3 regions of the Zhaonella formicivorans genome follow, and region 2 is predicted to be linked to each of the others. Evidence: riboswitches for the same ligand, from Rfam matches in the RefSeq annotation. Region 2 holds a riboswitch; each other region holds the start of a gene.
What was found. A riboswitch is a leader RNA that binds a small molecule or an ion and turns the genes downstream of it on or off. The one in region 2 is predicted to bind cobalamin.

Region 1 (3,272 bases), 230 kb from region 2:
GGAAACCAGTCCCGCTCCATAATACATGCTGGCTGATAATAGTTTGTCGACAGCCTGAGCTGGGGAGGATTCCCCAGCTTACTATTTTGTTGTTTTATTGGCTTTCAGGTTTTTCAAAAGAGAGGTAGCTCCTCTTTCCCGGTCCATCTCTATTTTGGAGTTCAACCCGATTTCCGCCACCTCTTGCTTCAAAGCATCCAATTGTCTCGTGTTTCCTACCTTGCCTTTGGCTTTTCCTTGCAGTAATTCACCGCTTTTTTTGTGCGGCTTAGATTTACCCGAATTGTTTCTCATGTAGCCTCTGGGCCAAATTAACCAGAGTACACCTCCTTATATTTTAATTCCCTGTTAGTTTAGGTTAGGAGGTCGAAACTTATTCAGTACCGGCGTACTGTTTTACGAAGACTGTACTTTTGACGGCATTAGCTGCTGGCGACTGGTGACTGAATAAAGTTTTATAAGGTATTGCTAAAACCTTATGTCTTTGGTATAATTAGGGAAAACAGAATAGCTTTGGAGCAAGTGCTTTGCTGAAAATGCAAAGCCGAGAGGGAAGCCAGTGGGAATCTGGCGCGGTCCCGCCACTGTGAAAGGTAGCCTTGCTATATTGAGCCACTGTTCGGCAATTAACCTTGTATTAACTTAAGGGTTATGAAAGTAAATTGCTTCGTATGGCAGTATGCAGTTTAACCAAAATGTCAGTATTGGGTTAAGTGCCGAATGGGAAGGCATAGTAAGGCAATGACCTTGAGCCAGGAAACCTGCTTGTTCTGAGCTCGCAGTTGAACCCACGGTAGATGGGGAGTGAGTCTTAACATTTTTTTTCGGTTTGTAAGCCCTCTGCCTGTCGGTTGGAGGGCTTTTTGCTGTTATAACTTATACTTTTGAATAGGTTCTTTGTCCCGAGGGATAAAGAGTAAATGGAAGCTATTCATATTTTCCGTATGTACAGCAAGGGGAGGGAATGCCAAAATTCTACTTGGGATTCCTGGTGATCCTTGAATAGCGGTCCGGCCTGTTCTAATCGCATCTTCACCTGACCGGGGAGGTGGTTAGATAAGGCTGCCCTTTTTGAAGCTTATCCTCCCTAGTTTGTAAAACTAGGGTATTTTTTTGAACACCATACAACAGCGCTTTTACTCTATACAACATGGACGAGGGGGAAAGGGTAGCGGTGATTTTAGTTTTGGCCGGTACGAAGGAAGGCAGGGAAATCGTCAACCTCTTAAGCCGGGAAGGGCTGCAGGTGATGGTGGCTGCTCTTACCGACTACGGCAAGGAACTGGCAACTGAAACTGCAGGGGAGATATTTCCCGGTGAATTATCATACGATAATTTGAGCCGGGTACATGAAAAGCAATGCATAGACCTGGTAGTTGATGCTTCTAACCCTTTTGCTACCTCAGCCTCACAGCTGATTGGCAGTTTTTGTCGGGATAAAATGCTCCCCTATGTCCGTTATGTCAGGGAAAGAGTAAACATTCCACGGCATCCTTTAATTCATCCTGTCAACTCCTGGGAAGAAGGGGTGGAAAAGGCTTTTAAGCTGGGCAGTACGGTGTTTCTCACTACCGGCAGCAATAACCTGGAAGTTTTCCTTGGACACCCGGCCGCCAAGGGGAAAAGAATAGTGGTGAGGGTTTTGCCGGATCATAACGTCGTGAAAAAATGCCAGGAATTGGGTTTAAGGCCAAAAGATATCATCGCCATGCAAGGCCCCTTTTCCAAAGAAATGAACAGGCTGATGTTCAAGACTTTTAACGCCTCCGTAGTGGTTATTAAAGAAAGCGGTCGGGCTGGAGGGACGGAAACAAAGATGTCCGCAGCCTTAAGTTTAAAAATCCCCGTTGTGGTGATTAAACGGCCTGCTTTAAGCTGGGGCAACGAAGTTCAAAACTATGAGGCTTTGCTGGCGGCAGTGGCCCAATTTAAAAAGATGAGGTGACTCAAAATGAAAGCAACCAAAAGGTCAATGTATATTCTGTATTTTATGGCGACATTTTTGACGGTTCCGCAGGCAGCTTACGCTATGCATATTATGGAAGGATTTTTGCCGGCTCCTTGGGCTGTTTTTTGGACGCTGTTAAGTTTGCCATTTGTTCTTTTGGGCTTAAAGTCCATCAAAAAAATAACAAAGCAGAATCCAAATCTAAAGTTGATGTTGGGAGTAGTGGGGGCTTTTGCATTTGTTCTTTCTGCCCTAAAAATGCCCTCCGTAACAGGAAGCTCTTCCCATCCGACGGGAGTGGGGTTAGGAGCCATTATTTTTGGACCTGCCGCTATGTCAGTTCTAGGAAGCATTGTGCTTCTTTTTCAGGCGCTCCTTTTGGCCCACGGCGGATTAACCACGTTAGGTGCCAATGTTTTTTCGATGGCAATTGTTGGTCCTATTGCTGCATATGGTATATATAAGCTTGGGGATAAATTAGGCGCGCCTGTGTGGTTATCTGTATTTTTGGCCTCCGCTATAGGAGACCTGTTAACCTATGTTACTACCTCGTTACAGTTAGCATTGGCCTTCCCGGCTTCTACAGGAGGGTTTATGGTTTCAATGGCCAAATTTATGGCTATTTTTGCCGTAACCCAGCTCCCCTTAGCTATCAGCGAAGGCTTGCTTACAGTACTTGTTTTTAACACGCTTAGCGCCTATAACAAAAATGAACTGCAGGAACTGGCGGTTCTAAAGAAGGAGGCAAAGGCATGAGTACTACAGCCAAAAACATGATGCTTATTTTATTGGTTATTATCTTAGCTGTTGTTCCTTTACTGTTGAAGAGCGGGGCTGAGTTTGGCGGTGCCGACGGCCAGGCAGAAGCGGTTATTAGTGAATTAAATCCTGAATACCAAGCATGGGCCTCGCCCATCTGGGAGCCGCCCAGCGGGGAAATCGAGAGCTTGCTCTTTGCGCTGCAGGCGGCTTTAGGCGCCGGCTTTATTGGCTATTACATAGGGGCTTCACGGGCTAAGGCTAAAAACAAGGGGAATATTTAACAATGCTGAGCATCGACCAGTATGCCTATTCCAGCGCACTTAAAGATGTTCATCCTGTGGAAAAATTCATCTTTGCCATAAGCTTATTGCTAATTTGCCTGCTGGCTGATTCACTGGTCATTTCTGTAATTGTGATTGCTTTAGCGGCCATAGCCACAGTGGGTATGGCCAGGATTCCCGGAAGTTATTATGCTAAAATGCTGCTCATGCCTTTGGCCTTTCTGCTGCCGGGAGTTTTGACCGTCATGCTTTCCTTCGGGGACCGGGCTGCCGGTTACTGG
Region 2 (3,272 bases):
TTTCAGCAGATAAGACAAAGGCCAATAGTATTAAGTTTGCCGGGAGTTGCTTGAGCAGCTGCCACTTGAATACCACCCAAGGAGATTCCTCGGCGAGCAGAGTAAATAGGCCACCGGAAGAACAAAAATATTTGGGCGGTTGTGCAGCCTGCCATGTCCAATATCAACCCGGCAGTACTTATCAGGGCGGAGATCCGACTATTGACAAAGCAGAACCGGGGCATGCTCCCAAGCATCAGCTGACTACTGCCATAGCCTACTACCAGTGCAACGCCTGCCACAACCAGGGTGTGCATTCCATTGCCAAAATGGAGTTTTACCCCAGGGATGATGTGCCGCCCAGCGCTGTAACCAGCCCTGTTGCGGACAGGTACCAGGTGTATTATATTGCCCAGGAGCGTTATGCCAAATGTGAGGTCGAACTGGACTGTATCGACTGCCATACTCGCAATGAGGTTATGGGCGACGGCCATCTGTACGGCAGCAAAAGTAAGGCCCAGGTTATCCGCTGTTACAACTGCCACGGCACAACCCAGGAGCCTCCCAAATGGTCCCGCATAACCTCAGGGGATGACCCTGCTATTTGGGCCTCCGGTTATTTCCACAAAGACTTTCCTGAACTAAAAGTCGGGGATATCGTGGCCTTGACTCTCAGGGGAGAGCCCATGCTGAACGTCCGCCTGGAAAACGGTAGGGCAGTGTTATACAGCAAAATCGACGGCCGCAAAGTACCCATACCCCTGGTTCAAGGCAGCGCCTGCCAGCAAAAGCCAGACGAGCAGAAAGGGGAAGATTGTCACACGTGCCATAGTGTGGCGAAGTGAAGAAAGCATAGCCCGCAGGCTAGTTTGAAATGATGATATTTTTATAGAGTATGACGAGAAGGAAAATACCGTTAAGATGATCTCCAGCGATAAAGAAGCTTCCGTGTTCGTTGATAATTATTTAAGCAGCGTTGGTCAAACAATTCAATCGCTCAAAATAAGGGCAAATGTTGGACTAAGAAATAAGCTTATACTGGAACTAAAGGCACGATCAAACCTTTCAATCAGGCAAATTGCAGAGCTACTAGGAATAGATAGAAATATTGTTCAGAGAGTAAAATGAGTCAGAGAACCGTCCCCTGACTCATTGAAAATTTTCCCTTGATTTTTCTTTTTGTTAGAGTTATCATTTGAAGTAGAAAAATAAAGCAAAGATGTAAATAGGTGCCTTCTTATTGAAGGATAATAGGGAATCGGGTGCAAGTCCCGAACGGTCCCGCCACTGTAACCGTGGAGTACCTTGCAAGAACCACTGTTCCTCATTTCAGCAGCTGAATAAGGGGGATGGGAAGGAGCAAGGAAAGCTATGATGCGGAAGTCAGGAAACCTGCCTGTTTACTGCGCGTTCTCTCGCAGGAAGAGATCGTAGCCTGAGGATGATGGTAAAGTCCTTGGCCATAACTTATTATGGCTAAGGACTTTTTAGTTTACCTATGCTCTGACTTTAAACATGACGGTTATGCCAATGTTCTTACTTAGGTTATTTTAAAAATCATATCTAAGCCGTTAACAGGTGCCCTATAACTAGGGATAATAGGGAAGACCGAAACAGGATCTAAAGAAGTGATTCTGGAAACGGCGCGGTCCCGCCACTGTAGTCGGGGAGTTTCCTCAAAGTTAGCCACTGGGCAGTTCCCGGGAAGGCAGAGAGAAACAGTGACCCGTGAGCCAGGAGACCTGCCTGTTAGCAATATGTTTGTGGATGATGGTAAAGTCCTCAACCTTTTGGTTGAGGACTTTTTTTATAAATAAAACAGGAGGGAGAAAACAATGTCATTGTTAAGAAGTGCCTTAGAGGGTGTTGTAACCCCGGAAATGGAAAAGGCAGCAGAGCAGGAGGGAGTCAGACCGGAATTTATCAGACAGGGGGTTGCTGAGGGGAAAATCGTTCTACTCTGCAATTCTAACCATCATAATGTTGTACCGGTAGCCATTGGTGAGGGCTTACGGACCAAGGTCAGCGCAAGCGTGGGCTTATACGGCAAAAATGCCAGAATTAGCGAGGAAGTAACCAAAATAAGGGCCGCCGTCGAGGCAGGCACTGATGCCATCATGGACTTAAGTGTCAGCGGCCCTATTGATGCCATGCGTAGAGAGGCACTGGCTGTTACCTCTAAACCGTTGGGAACACTTCCCTTGTATCAAGCGCTGGCAGAGGCAAGCGAAAAATACGGTTCATCTCTAAAGATGCAAGAGGAAGAACTTTTTGAAGTTATTGAACGGCAGGCCGCTGACGGGGTTGACTTTTTGGCGCTGCACTGCGGCACTACCATGGATGTCATAGAACGGGCCAAGAGAGAAGGCAGAGTCGACCCGCTGGTTAGTTACGGTGGATCGCACCTGATCGGGTGGATGGTACATAACCAAAAGGAAAATCCCCTCTATGAAAATTTTGATCGAGTTCTTGAGATTGCCGCCAAATATGATGTAACCCTTAGTTTCGCAGATGGCATGCGACCGGGTTGCCTTGCCGATTCTTTAGACGGCGCCCAAGTACACGAGCTGGTGATTTTGGGAGAACTGGTACAGCGGGCGAGAGCAGCAGGTGTTCAGGTAATGGTGAAAGGTCCTGGCCATGTTCCCCTTGATCAGCTCAAGGCCACAATAACACTGCAAAAGAGCCTATGTAAAGGAGCTCCGTATTTTGTATTCGGCCCCTTAGTCACCGATACTGCTGCCGGTTACGACCATATTAGCGCTGCCATCGGAGGTGCAATAAGTTCATGGGCAGGAGCGGAGTTTATCTGTTACGTGACACCTGCCGAACACATTGGCCTACCGGATTTAGAACAGGTACGGCAAGGTGTAATTGCCGCTCGGATTGCGGCCCATTGTGGAGACCTGGCGAAAGGATTGCCGCAAGCGGTAAAATGGGACCTGGAAATGTCAGTGGCCAGGAAAAATCTTGACTGGGAAAAACAGATTGCCCTGGCTATTGATCCTGCTACAACTAGGAGAGTGTGGAAAGAGAGAAGCGGTGATTTTTCATCCAAATGTTCAATGTGTGGGCCATACTGTGCTATGGAAATAGTTTCCAAGTACCTGGGTAATAAAAAACACGCTTGTTAACTTGTTAAAAGGAAGGGGATAATCATGACTCAAGTTTTAGCTGCCCGTGCCGGGAAAATCACTGAGGAGATGGAAATAGTAGCTGCCCAGGAGAATGTGGATGTGGAATTGATCAGGCAGGGAGTTGCCGAAGGGACCATTGTTATTCCAAAGAACAAA
Region 3 (3,272 bases), 700 kb from region 2:
GCAGCAGTGGCTGACTATGAATTTTTCTCGGAAGTGGTTGATTTCGCAAAAGAATATGATCTGATCGTCTGTCATGATAATGCTTATTCAGAACTTGCTTTTGACGGCTTCCGACCTATTAGTTTTTTGCAGGTTCCGGGTGCAAAAGAGGTAGGGGTGGAGTTTCATTCCTTTTCCAAGACTTATAACATGGCTGGATGCAGAATAGGTTTTGTAGTCGGCAATCGTGAAGTTATTGCCGCTTTAACTGCAGTTAAAGCGAATTTAGATTACGGCATTTACAAAGCTGTGCAGTTAGCTGCAGTGGCTGCTTTAACCGGGCCCCAGGATTATGTGCGGGAAAACGCCGCTGTCTACGCCAGAAGAAGGGATGTACTGGTGAATGGTTTAAGAGACCTGGGGTGGGATATGCCGAGACCAAAAGCAACTATGTTTGTCTGGGCACCCTTGCCCAAAGGATACACCGATTCCTACGCTTTTGCTGTAGAACTTTTACATAAAACCGGCGTAGTTGTGGTGCCCGGTATAGGATTTGGTCAACTTGGTGAGGGATATGTACGCATTGCCCTGGTAGAGGAGGAAGAAAGATTACGGGAAGCAGTAGCAAGGATTAAGGCAAGTTTTGATTTCAAGGTTACGGAAAATAAACCGGCCTAGGTAAATTGAGTTGTCAATAAAACCATTGCCCGTGCATATAATTTTATGGGAATTTTTCTATGGACGGGTGTGGTACTGTTGGATAGTCTTAAAGAACAAGAACTTTTGAAACGGATTAGTCAGCTGGAAGAAAAAGTAGCGCAACTGAGGGTAAGCCGCCGCGTTCTGATCCAACTTGTTGAAAGAATAGAGCGGGAAAAGGCTGAACTGCTTCAGCGAGCGGAAAGGGAAAAACGCATTTTAAAACTGCAAAACGCCAGGTATGCGCGCTTAATCTTCGAACGGAACAGACAGCTAGCCCTGCTGCAAAATAAACAAAGCCAATAACCAAGGCAGCTCCTGATACGTTTGTTTTATAACTTGTCAAAAAAATGGGTATGAGCTATAATTGATACTGATCAGTTAATTCTCAGTCCAGCTGACAAAATTTTAAAAATTTTAATATAAAACCTCATGGGTGAAGTTACAGGAGAAGGGAATCAGGTGAAAAGCCTGAGCGGTCGCGCCACTGTAACGGGGAGAAGCCTCCATAGCCACTGGTTAAACCGGGAAGGCGGAGGAAGGAATGAACCGTAGCCAGGAAACCTGCCTATAACTTTGCGCAATGTCCTTCGCGTTAAGGGACAGGCGTTAAGCAGCTTATTAAGACCTCAGCCAACCTAGCGTAGGCGAGGTCTTTTTGTCTAATCTGAAAATATACTGTATCGTTTTTTGCCAATCGCTCCAGAGTCATTTTCATCCTATTGTTGGTGCCGCGCTAGCGGGCATTGGTGCTTACTCTGAAAACATAAGTTCATTGGAGGGTAAGAGGGGTGAGCTTTTGCCAGGAAAAATTTTTCTAGTTACCGGTGGGACCAGAAGCGGTAAAAGCGCTTTTGCCGAGAGACTGGCCGCGCAAATTTCCGCTGTTGTTTCTTATATCGCTACAGCTGTGATTACTGATGAAGAAATGCAAGCTCGGGTTGACTTGCATCAGCGGCGCAGGCCTGCTGGTTGGGAAACTTTGGAAGAACCGTACTGTGTATCGGACTTGATAGGGAAAATTGGGGCACCGGAGAAAGTTTTTCTTTTGGACTGTTTATCTGTCTATGTGAGCAATTTGCTTTGGAGGAATAACGCTGATAATGATGAAGAAAACAGGGCAGCGGTGCTCGCTGAAGTCCGGGCGATCTTACAAGCAGCTAAAAACACGGGTTCAACACTGATCATTGTCTCCAGCGAAGTAGGCTTGGGCCTGGTACCAGACAACCGCTTAGGCAGGTTTTACCGTGACCTTTTAGGTGAAGCGAATCAGGAAGTAGCAGAGACTGCTGAGGAAGTTTATTTCGTGGCGTCCGGGATTCCTCTGGCGCTGAAGCGTTTGCACAAATTTATGCAATCTACTGAAAGGGATTGAAAATGGACATGTATCGCTACTATGAAGGGAGAATGTGGAAGAGGGGTTACACCACCGGCAGCTGTGCTGCAGCCGCAGCCAAGGGGGCTGTATTAGCTTTGGTCAAAAATCAGCAAGTGAAGGAGGTCGAAATTGTAACACCTCTCAATACCACGCTCACAATTCCTGTGCATGCTCTAGAAATCAATCAGAAAAGCGCAACCTGCAGCGTAATCAAGGATGGCGGCGATGATCCCGATATAACTCACGGGTTGGAAATCAAAGTTAAAGCCGTAATGAAGGGATCTACAATAGAGATTAGAGGTGGTAAGGGAGTTGGAACTGTTATGAAACCGGGTTTAGCAGTGTCTCCCGGTCAGCCGGCTATAAATCCGGTACCTCGAAAAATGATTCAGGAAGCAGTGCAGCCATTGCTGGAGGCAGGTCAGGGGGTCGAACTGGAAATAATTGTGCCTGGGGGAGAAGAAGCAGCAAGAAAAACCCTTAACCCTAAATTAGGTATTGTAGGGGGAATTTCCATTCTAGGTACTACAGGAATTGTGGAACCTATGTCGGAGGAAGCCTTTAAGTCTTCCCTAGTTCCCCAGATCAGCTTGGCTTTGGCCATGGGATATAAAACACTAGTGCTGACTCCCGGCAGGATGGGGCAAAGGCGGGCCATGGAAAGGTGGAGGTTGCCGGAAGAAGCAGTTGTGCAAATGAGCAATTTTGTCGGTTTTATGCTGCAGGAATGCTGTCAACGACAAGTTGCAAATTTAATCCTGTACGGTCATATTGGCAAATTAATAAAAATAGCCGGTGGAATCTTTCACACTCATAGCAAAGTAGCCGATGCCAGGTTAGAGATTCTTACCGCCCATGCAGCTCTACAAGGCGCTTCTATGGAGGTGATCGACGCCATTATGGGGGCCAATACTATCGAAGAGGCAGTAGGAACCGTAAAAGAAGCCGGAATGGATTTTCTTTTTGAAAAGTTAGCCCAGAGAGTCAGCGCCAAAGCAAGCGAATTCGTACAAGGGAAAATTAAAATTGGCACTATCCTTACCTCTTTAAGTGGGGAAACTCTGGGACAGGATGAAAGTGCTTCGCTATTATTGGAGGAATTGAGGTGTAATTGAGTTTGCTACACGTAGTTGGTATTGGACCAGGGAGCAGGGATTATTTAATTCCGAAAGCAGTGGACACTGTAAACAACGCCCAGGTTTTGGTAGGCGGCAAA

Region 1: it holds a riboswitch for cobalamin, as region 2 does, so the genes downstream of both, cobK (precorrin-6A reductase) here and thiC (phosphomethylpyrimidine synthase ThiC) in region 2, are expected to answer to the same signal.
Region 3: it holds a riboswitch for cobalamin, as region 2 does, so the genes downstream of both, cobU (bifunctional adenosylcobinamide kinase/adenosylcobinamide-phosphate guanylyltransferase) here and thiC (phosphomethylpyrimidine synthase ThiC) in region 2, are expected to answer to the same signal.

Annotation. Positions count from the first base shown of each region.
Region 1 is NZ_CP085524.1:1,939,820-1,943,091, reverse strand. It holds gene EYS13_RS09580 (hypothetical protein) at 82-294, opposite strand; cobalamin riboswitch at 504-783, shown strand; gene cobK (precorrin-6A reductase) at 1,175-1,945, shown strand; gene EYS13_RS09570 (energy-coupling factor ABC transporter permease) at 1,952-2,704, shown strand; gene EYS13_RS09565 (energy-coupling factor ABC transporter substrate-binding protein) at 2,701-2,991, shown strand; gene cbiQ (cobalt ECF transporter T component CbiQ) at 2,994-3,272, shown strand, end outside.
Region 2 is NZ_CP085524.1:1,711,977-1,715,248, reverse strand. It holds gene EYS13_RS08480 (hypothetical protein) at 1-824, shown strand, start outside; cobalamin riboswitch at 1,190-1,393, shown strand; cobalamin riboswitch at 1,539-1,743, shown strand; gene thiC (phosphomethylpyrimidine synthase ThiC) at 1,815-3,113, shown strand; gene bzaB (B12 lower ligand biosynthesis ThiC-like protein BzaB) at 3,138-3,272, shown strand, end outside.
Region 3 is NZ_CP085524.1:1,009,065-1,012,336, reverse strand. It holds gene EYS13_RS04985 (LL-diaminopimelate aminotransferase) at 1-657, shown strand, start outside; gene EYS13_RS04980 (translation initiation factor 2) at 736-984, shown strand; cobalamin riboswitch at 1,096-1,264, shown strand; gene cobU (bifunctional adenosylcobinamide kinase/adenosylcobinamide-phosphate guanylyltransferase) at 1,478-2,053, shown strand; gene cbiD (cobalt-precorrin-5B (C(1))-methyltransferase CbiD) at 2,056-3,171, shown strand; gene cbiE (precorrin-6y C5,15-methyltransferase (decarboxylating) subunit CbiE) at 3,174-3,272, shown strand, end outside.